3 regions of the Moritella sp. F3 genome follow, and region 3 is predicted to be linked to each of the others. Evidence: predicted binding sites of a transcription regulator. Region 3 holds the regulator's gene; each other region holds the start of a gene.
What was found. Region 3 encodes MetJ, which represses methionine synthesis genes. Its sites were predicted from a motif close to TAGACGTCTAGACGTCTA; they were not measured.
Positions count from the first base shown of each region.

Region 1: the regulator MetJ is predicted to act here: its motif matches at 1,863-1,880, upstream of metK (methionine adenosyltransferase).
Region 2: the regulator MetJ is predicted to act here: its motif matches at 1,487-1,504, upstream of metA (homoserine O-succinyltransferase).

Region 1 covers NZ_BLRL01000004.1:90,596-93,886, forward strand. The annotation lists gene JFU56_RS08955 (SprT family zinc-dependent metalloprotease) at 8-523, opposite strand; gene metK (methionine adenosyltransferase) at 646-1,797, opposite strand; gene JFU56_RS08965 (YfaZ family outer membrane protein) at 2,120-2,656, shown strand; gene clcA (H(+)/Cl(-) exchange transporter ClcA) at 2,767-3,291, opposite strand, start outside.
Region 2 covers NZ_BLRL01000009.1:51,054-54,344, reverse strand. The annotation lists gene acnB (bifunctional aconitate hydratase 2/2-methylisocitrate dehydratase) at 1-41, shown strand, start outside; gene JFU56_RS15040 (YacL family protein) at 240-611, shown strand; gene JFU56_RS15035 (trimeric intracellular cation channel family protein) at 637-1,254, opposite strand; gene metA (homoserine O-succinyltransferase) at 1,529-2,440, shown strand; gene metH (methionine synthase) at 2,543-3,291, shown strand, end outside.
Region 3 covers NZ_BLRL01000022.1:27,363-30,653, forward strand. The annotation lists gene metL (bifunctional aspartate kinase/homoserine dehydrogenase II) at 1-827, opposite strand, end outside; gene metJ (met regulon transcriptional regulator MetJ) at 1,005-1,331, shown strand; gene JFU56_RS21595 (RNA-binding S4 domain-containing protein) at 1,519-2,145, opposite strand; gene JFU56_RS21600 (malic enzyme-like NAD(P)-binding protein) at 2,278-3,291, opposite strand, start outside.

The DNA.
Region 1 (3,291 bases), on a different contig from region 3:
GTATGATTTAATATTTTATGGTTAAACTTTTCTTGCATAAACGACAAATATATTTGATGTTGTCACGTATAATTTTATTATGACGTCGAATCGTCAGTTGATGGTCTGTGCACTGACAAGCATAGGTAAAAGTTTTGCCTTTCACGCTGGCGACATCGTATTGGTGTGTCGTTTTGGCTACGAGATCAAATATTTGATTCATGATTTGCTGCCACTCTTTCCCATGTGGTTTTGTTCGACCGTAAAGTTGATACGTTAATAGGTGAGCAACTTCATGCGGGACTGTGTGCGTTATAAAGTGTTGTTGGTTTTCTTGCAATAAAATAGGGTTAAAGCGTAATTCATTCGTTTGTAATCTGGCGCTGCCAGCGGCTTTACCACGTTGCTTGAAATTAATAATAGGGCGGGGGAAAGTTCGGTTTAAGCGTTGTTCGGCTTGCTGATAGCAGGTGCTGATCTTATCTAATACTAATTGTTCTAGCATTTTGGTTGTTAAGTTTGCTTGCTGTAAGTCGTCAGACATTATCGATATCTATAAAAAAGGCGCTTTGGTTAAATTACCAAAAGCGCCCCTTACTGTCTAATTAAAAGCTATCAACTATCTAATTAGAAGTTATCAACTACCTAATTAAAAGCGAGTGTTGATTAAAGACCTGCTGCATCACGTAGGATTTCAGCTTTATCTGTCGCTTCCCAAGAGAATTCGCTACGACCGAAGTGACCATAAGCAGCCGTATTTTGGTAAATAGGGCGTTTAAGATCTAGCATTTCGATTAGGCCGTGTGGACGTAACTCGAAATGTTCGCGAACTAGTTTAGTCAGTAGTTCTTCACTTACTTTACCAGTGCCGAATGTTTCAACTGAGATTGACGTTGGTTCAGCAACACCGATAGCATAAGAAACTTGGATTTCACAACGGTCAGCTAGACCAGCCGCTACGATGTTTTTAGCTACATAACGTGCTGCGTATGCTGCTGAACGATCTACTTTTGATGGATCTTTACCAGAGAATGCACCGCCACCGTGACGAGCCATGCCGCCGTATGTATCTACGATGATTTTACGACCAGTTAGACCACAATCGCCTACTGGGCCGCCGATAACAAAACGGCCTGTTGGGTTAATGAAGAATTTAGTGTCTTTCGTTAACCATTGCTCAGGTAGTACTGGCTTGATGATCGTTTCCATTACAGCTTCAACAAGATCTGCTTGTTTGATATCTTCAGAATGCTGAGTTGAAAGAACAACTGCATCGATACCAACAATCTTACCGTCGTCATAAGCAAATGTGATTTGGCTTTTTGCATCAGGGCGTAACCATGGCAGTGTACCACTTTTACGAACTTCAGCTTGGCGTTTAACCAGTTTGTGAGAGTAAGTAATAGGAGCAGGCATTAACTCTTCAGTTTCATTGTTTGCATAACCAAACATTAGACCTTGGTCGCCAGCGCCTTGTTCTAGTGGATCTTCACGGTCAACACCTTGATTAATATCAGGAGACTGTTTACCGATGGTGTTTAATACTGCACAAGAATCAGCATCAAAACCCATTTCTGAGTTGATGTAACCGATTTCACGAACTGTCTTACGGGTGATTTCTTCAATATCAACCCAAGCGTCAGTCGTTACTTCACCGCCAACCATAACCATACCGGTTTTAACATAAGTCTCACAGGCTACGCGTGCTTTAGGGTCTTGAGCGATGATTGCATCAAGTACAGCATCGGAGATTTGGTCTGCAATTTTATCAGGATGACCTTCTGATACTGACTCAGAGGTAAACAAATGTTTAGCCATGGTTCTAATTCTCTCTCTATATTTAAACACAACCGACGTAATATACGTTCATATGTGTAGAAGTTTTAACATCTAGACGGCTATTCTAATCTATTTTGCCGGTATTAAGATAGACCCTAGGTCATATTTATTATGAAAATTGTTTAAATTCACTATTTTCAATGGAATTTTATTTATGTATATATGTTATAAACAGGCAATATGAAGTAGCATAGTGCTAAAGTATTAAAAGTATGAAGTGACGGCATTTTTTTAACTGAAAATAAATGTTCGTTTACTATCATTACATGTAACTACACTCATTTGCATTGGGAAGAATAAAGTGTCATTGAAAAAATCATTAATTATTACTGCAGGATTATTAGCGAGCTTTAGTAGTGCAGCATCAAACGTTTCGCTTGCGTTCAATAACGACAATATTGTGTTAGGTTATGATATTGAATTGCAAGAAGCACTGAAAGTTAAAGGTGATTTCCTACAGACTATCGATAATGGTTATACCGTTGATACTGGTCTTTATGCATTTCAGGATGCAGGTGCGACATTCTTTGAGCTTGGTGCTAAAGCAATGCGAATGGATAATGATAATGGCGATGGTTATGCATTAGCATTTGGTGGTTTAGGTGGGTTACGTTTAACTGAAGAGTTTAGCTTAGAAGCTGAATTTCATTATAGCCCTGAAATATTAGCATTTGGTGATACAGAAAATTACTCGCAGTGGGTTTTCCGTGCGAGTTATGCGTTAATACCAACGGCAACTTTATTTGCTGAGTATAACTACACCACAGTTGATTACGATAACATGCCTGAAGAACGTCTAACAAGTGACTTTCTATTTGGTCTAGCGTGGGTATTCTAAGTATTTAAACTTAGTTCCTCGTTAATAACACGTACAAAAGCACCCTAGAAGGTGCTTTTGTTGTTTCTGGGGTATTAACTTAATCTTGATTGGGTATTTGGGAACCGTTCTTATGACTGTATTACCTTATCTTTGTCATCGGCAATGGGTTCTTTAGGTAACGACAGTTTTAATAATTCAGCATAAAGTGGTTTACCACCGATAGCCTGGGCGACAAACGTAGCACCAAGGCAAGTGATAAGTAAGGGTAATATAAGCTCGTAACTGTCAGTCATTTCCACCACTAATACTATCCCTGTTACAGGCGCTCTGACTGTTGCAGCAAATAGTGCCCCCATACCTGCTATTGCATAAACAGTTGGTTCGGCGACAAAACTGGGGAATAAATCTGCTGCCACAACGCCAAAGGCTAAGCCAAATAAAGTGCCTAAGGTGAGCATAGGTGTGAAGACGCCACCAGGTGCGCCAGAAGCAAAGCAAGCAATGGTACCGAATAAACGGATCACGAACAGACCCACTAAAATAGCCCAAGTACTAGGTTCTTGGATCATTCTAATCATCAAATCACGGCCATTACCTGCGGTGTCAGGGGCGAACGACTGTAGTAGTGAAAACAAGCAACCAAACAAAATACC
Region 2 (3,291 bases), on a different contig from region 3:
TCGAGAAAGCGAACGAAGTAATTGTTCAAGAAGCGGTTTAATTAATAGATGATACAGTGACGACTGTATCGTTAATTAGCTAACTCGAATAGAACAAAATAAGTGTATGAAACGGCTCCCTTGATAGGGAGCCGTTTTTGTTTCTGCTATTTTTTGCTACAATCCCTCCCTTGCAAACCTATCAAGCTATTACCCTATTATTAAGCTATGAACCCCTTAACGAATAAGCAGGCATAACCGTGGATTTTGAATTTCGAAAAGATACCCTAACAGATACTTACCGCGTAATAATTTCAATGGAACAGACGGCACTGGGTAGTTGGATCCAGGGCACTTTAGGCACGGATAAAGCCACTATTGCGTTGATTCAAGCTGAAATAGATTTATTAAAAGCACGTAAAAAACAAGAGTATCGTTTAGTCGGAGATGAGATGACGTTAACGATGACGCAAGAAGATGTTTGTGCTTGTATGAATTCGGAGTTAATTGACTCGGGCGAAGAGCTAGATGACGATATGAATTTTTATGATGCGGAAACGGTGGCAGTTTGTGGCTTGGAAGATTTTGAGATCATACTCCAAGCCTGGTTAGCGTTTTTTAGTCAGCGCTAGTACATTTAGTACAATTAAGAGCCATTTAGTCCCATTCTTCTGATGTGTAACTAAAGGTTGGTAATGACCATTTCCAATAAATAGCACATAAACGCAAAGTAACACCAACACTGAAAGCCACGATAAGGGTGATATTGTGGTCAACACCAAAGTGCTCTAAACCGAGATAAAGTAGAGCTACTAACAATGATATACCCGCGTATATTTCTTTGCTGAACACCACCGGAGTGCGGTTGCAGAGTAAGTCACGTAAGACCCCGCCACAAATACCCGTTATCATGCCCGCCATAATTATCACGGTTGGGTGATAACCGAGTTTCATCGCCACATTACAGCCAATAATAGTAAATGCAATCAGACCAAGCGCATCGAGTACTAAGAATAAGCGGCGTAAATGGTTCATGTGTTTGGCAATCAGAATGGTAAACAAACCCGCACATATAGTGATATACACATAGTGAGGATGTTGGGTCCAAGAAATTGGGAAGTTACCTAATAATACATCACGTACCGTACCGCCACCAAGCGCAGTGACAAAGGCAATCACGGCCACACCAAAGATGTCCATATTACGACGACCCGCCATTAATGCGCCGGACATAGCTTCGGCAGTGATGGCAATTAAATAGATATAAGTGAGCATTTTTGCAGACCTTTAGCTTGAAAATAGGTAAGTGATGAATCCATGAGAAATAGGCCGCGTTCCTTGCAAGGAGGCGATCCTATATATAAACATGATTATGGTCAACTGAATAACAAGCGATAGGCAGCAGAAACTGAGCGAGCGGTCAGCATTTTGTGCGTTTCAAAGTGTAAAGCAAGGTAATGGACTATTTTAATCAGCGACAAGACTTACAAAGGTTAGATAATTAAGGTAGACTTCTGGATGGCTAATGTATTACTTAAGGATGGGAATAATGCCAATTAGAATTAAAGACGGACTACCAGCGGCAGAAATATTAGGTAACGAGAATATTTTTGTGATGCTAGAGTCGCGTGCAACCAAGCAAGAAATTAGACCGCTGCAGGTTGTTGTTCTTAACCTTATGCCGAAGAAGATTGAGACTGAAAACCAAATTTTACGGTTGTTATCGAATACGCCACTGCAAGTAAATGTAGAGCTATTACGTATTGATTACCGTGCCTCTAAGAATACCCCACAAGAACACATTGATGAGTTTTATCACGACTTCGAACGTATTCGCCATAACAATTACGATGGTTTAATTATTACTGGTGCTCCGTTAGGCTTAGTCGGCCATGAAGATGTGGCGTATTGGCCACAAATAGAAGAGATCATTCATTGGTCTAAAACGCACGTAGTATCAACACTGTTTTTATGTTGGGCAGCACAAGCAGCATTAAAAGTACTGCATGGTATTGATAAAAAAGTACACGAACAGAAATTTTCGGGTGTGTATCCACAACAAACCTTCCACCGTCATAATCCATTAGTCCGCGGCTTTGATGATGAATTCCCTGTTCCGATGTCGCGTTATGCTAATTTTTCAAAAGATATGTTTGCTGGTACCGATCTTAATATTTTAGCTGCCAATGCTGAAACTGGCGTGTATTTAGCTGCTTCAGCTGATTTCCGTCAGGTATTTGTCACCGGTCACCCAGAGTACAGTGCTGATACCTTACATCAGGAATATATGCGTGATGTTGCTGATGGCGTTGAAGCCGAAGTACCAGCGAATTATTATAAAGAGGATAATGCTGAAAATGCCCCTCTTGTTACTTGGCGCAGTCATGGTAATCTGCTTTATAGCAATTGGTTAAACTATTATGTTTATCAACAAACGCCATATGACTTAAACGATCTATAAATGCCGTTCGAGCAGCTAGTCGAATAGAAAGTCGAACAAATAGATTAGTATCAAATAATATGACTCAGGACTGAGTCTGCAGTAAATTAAACGAGGGATCTTGTGGCTACTATAAAAAATCAACAGCAACTAGAACAGCAATTAAAAAAACGTATCATGCTTATCGATGGTGGCATGGGGACGATGATCCAAGACTATAAATTAGAAGAAGCTGATTACCGTGGTGAACGCTTTGCTGATTGGCATTGCGACGTCAAAGGTAACAATGATTTACTGGTATTAAGTAAACCACAGCTGATTGCCGATATTCACCAAGAATACCTTGATGCTGGTGCGGACATCCTCGAAACCAACACTTTCAATGCCACCACGATTGCGATGGCTGATTATGATATGGAATCATTGTCAGCAGAGATCAATCGTGAAGCGGCGCGTATTGCTCGTCGAGTTGCTGATGAAAAAACCGCAGAAAATCCAGATCGTCCCCGTTTTGTTGCAGGTGTATTAGGCCCAACAAACCGTACTTGTTCTATTTCTCCTGATGTAAATGATCCTGCATTCCGTAATACCTCTTTCGATCTCATGGTTGAAGCGTATATCGAATCAACCAAAGCGTTAATCGAAGGCGGTTCAGACATTATTCTGATTGAGACGGTGTTTGATACTTTGAATGCGAAAGCCGCTGTATTTGCGGTTAAAACCGTATACGAAGAATTAGGTATAGAGTTACCTATCATGATCTCGGGTACGATCACTGATGCATCCGGTCGTACATTAACAGGTCAAACAACAGAAGCATTCTATAACTCACTACGTCACGCTGAACCTATTACCTTTGGTCTTAACTGTGC
Region 3 (3,291 bases):
ACATGCTGTTTACTCGCCATTACCGGTTGTAAGGTACGGGCGTGTAATACAGGAGAGCCTAAACGAGCCAATTCAGCCGCTTCATCCAGCGATAATTTAGTTTGTAATTCAGCATCTTTAACGCGGCGTGGGTCTGCACTAAATACCCCGGCAACATCACTCCAAATAGTGGTTTGACTCGCATCAACTAATGCACTTAATAACGTCGCAGAATAATCAGAGCCATTACGTCCTAATGTGACGGTGCGCTGTTGACTATCGCCTGCAATAAAGCCAGTGACGACAACACGATTATTGAGTGTGACTAAACACGCCGCTAATTTTTGACGCGATACGATTTCATCAACAACAGGTTGCGCTGCTAATTCCGTAGTGAAGAACAAACGTGAATCTAAATCATCTGCAGGTAATTGATTTTGAGTCAACAAAGCCGCTAGCAATCGTGCAGACCATACTTCGCCGTGGGCAAGGATTTGATTTTTAGCGTAAACATCAAGGTTAGTTTCTAATAAATGGCTGATAGTATGAATGTCATCTTGCAGCGCAGCGGTGAGCTCTGCACATAATTCATCAATTAATAATTCAGCGATGAGCTTAGCTTGGTATTCACACGTGGCAATAAGTCGTTCAGGCGCAGCTTGATCACCATCTTCCGCGAGCTGTAACAACTCTAACAACTGGTTAGTTGTTTTACCTGCCGCAGAAACAACAATCAGATCTTGAGCCTGGGTATGTTCACTAATAATCGCCGATACGCGACGATAACAAGTGGCATCCGCTAAACTACTGCCACCAAATTTATGAATACTGCGCTTCACTGCGTCCATGCGTTCTCCCGAACTTAATATCGAATTGATGTATGACTAGTACCTCAAAACATACACCATTAAGTCACAATAGGTCAATAGACGTCTAGAGCTCTTTACATACTGATTGCCAACAATCAAATTCAAAGGTAGACTTATTACTTATTCATTAAATAATAATTTACGCAAAGGTCGAAAATGACGAAGTGGAACGGCGAGTATATTAGTCCCTATGCAGAACATGGGAAAAAGAGTGAACAGGTTAAGAAGATCACTGTTTCAATTCCTTTGAAAGTATTAAAAGTTCTGACAGATGAAAGAACTCGCCGTCAGATTAATAATCAACGTCATGCGACTAACAGTGAATTATTATGTGAAGCATTTTTACATGCTTACACTGGTCAGCCGCTACCTGCTGACGAAGATCTAACAAAAGATAAACCAGATAACATCCCTGCAGAAGCGAAAGCGCAAATGTTAGCGTTAGGCATTAATATTGATGATTATCTAGAGCAAGATGACTAATCAGTAAATAAGCGATAAAGAATAGCGAAGCAGTTATAAAAAAGGCACTCCTTTATGCAAGGAGTGCCTTTTTTGATCTCAACAGTCTGCATACGTTATCTCAATGCAGCCCGTGAATAAATTCAAGCCAGAACCTAATCATTAAGCCTAAAGATAGGTTCGAAAGCTGACTTCTAAAGGTGAAGCCCTAAAAACTAAAAGGGGCCGCTCGGCCTTTTTTCTTTTCGGCTTTTTTAGGTTCAGCCACTTTTGCTGTCTGCGTTTGTTTTGCTGCAGGTTTTTTCTTTTTCTTCTTCTCAGGCTGTTCCCAAGTATCCGCGGCAGTGCTTTCAATCACAGGCTTAACAGCTGCAGGTTTTACAACAGGAGTTGGCGTGATAAAGGCAACATCAGCTTCAACATCTGTGCTTGTAGCAGTATCATTAGCAATGAAATCGTCTTCAGTCAGCTCATGTTCAGTCATGTATGCTGCAACAGAATCTGACTCAAGTGCAGCCGGATCAACAAATTCATCTTCAGAAAAATCTTCGCCATCATCAGTCTCTGCATAATCAGCGTCATCATATGATGCTAACTCTTCGGCAGACATAACTTGATACGCTTCACCATCAAAACCGATGATGTCACCAAACATAATTTTTTTACGTTTACGTGTTTCAACTTCACCGTTGACATAAACATAACCGTTAGCAATATGATTCTTTGCTTCACTGCCCGAGGTCACTAGGTTCTCAATTTTTAAAATTTTATATAATTCAATTGGTTCTTCAGAAACAACAACAGGGATGACTTCAATTTCGTATTCTTCAGACATGGAAACCTTAAATGTGGGCAATATAGCGGCTCTTTATACAAGTATAAGCGCAGAAATGCAAACGCCAAGGAAAGACCTTGGCGTTTGTCAGAGCGATCAAATAGAATTATTTGATCGCGTTACCGAGTAAATTTACAGCATGTAATTTTCTGGTAACTCAATACGTGATACACCCGTTTCAACTGCGGCGAGCGCAACCGCACGTGCAACACGTGGTAATAAGCGTGGATCCATTGGCTTAGGAATAATATATTCCTTACCAAATACTAACGACGTAGTGCCAGATGCAGCCAGTACTGATTGCGGTACTTCTTCTTTCGCAATTTCACGAATGGCATGTACAGCTGCCACTTTCATCGCTTCATTGATCACACTAGCACGCGCGTCTAATGCACCACGGAAAATGAACGGAAAGCACAACACGTTATTCACTTGGTTTGGATAATCAGAACGACCCGTTGCCATGATAAGATCTTGACGTGCACCATGTGCTAATTCAGGTTTTATTTCTGGATCAGGGTTTGAACAAGCAAAGATAATTGGGTTATCAGCCATTAATTTCACATCTTCAGCAGACAATACATTAGGACCAGATACGCCAACAAATACATCTGCACCATTAATCGCATCTTGTAGCGTGCGTTTATCAGTGTTGTTAGCAAAACGCTGTTTGTATTCGTTAATATCATCACGACGAGTGTGGATAACACCTTTACGATCTAACATGTAGATTTTTTCACGCTGCGCGCCACATGAAATTAATAATTCCATACAAGCGATTGCCGCTGCGCCAGCCCCCATACAAACAATCACAGCTTCAGCAATGTCTTTACCTTGGATATCGAGCGCATTAATCATGCCAGCTGCTGTTACAATAGCAGTACCGTGTTGATCATCATGAAATACCGGGATCTTACAACGCGCAATCAAGGCTTTTTCAATCTCAAAACACTCTGGTGCTTTAATATCTTCTAAGTTAATGCCGCCGAATGTATCAGCAATATTAGCTACCGTATCGATAAATTCTTCTGTCGTGCGGTGTTTAACTTCAATATCAATTGAATCAATATCAGCAAAGCGTTTAAACAATAGCGCTTTACCTTCCATGACTGGTTTTGACGCTAATGGACCTAAATTACCTAGGCC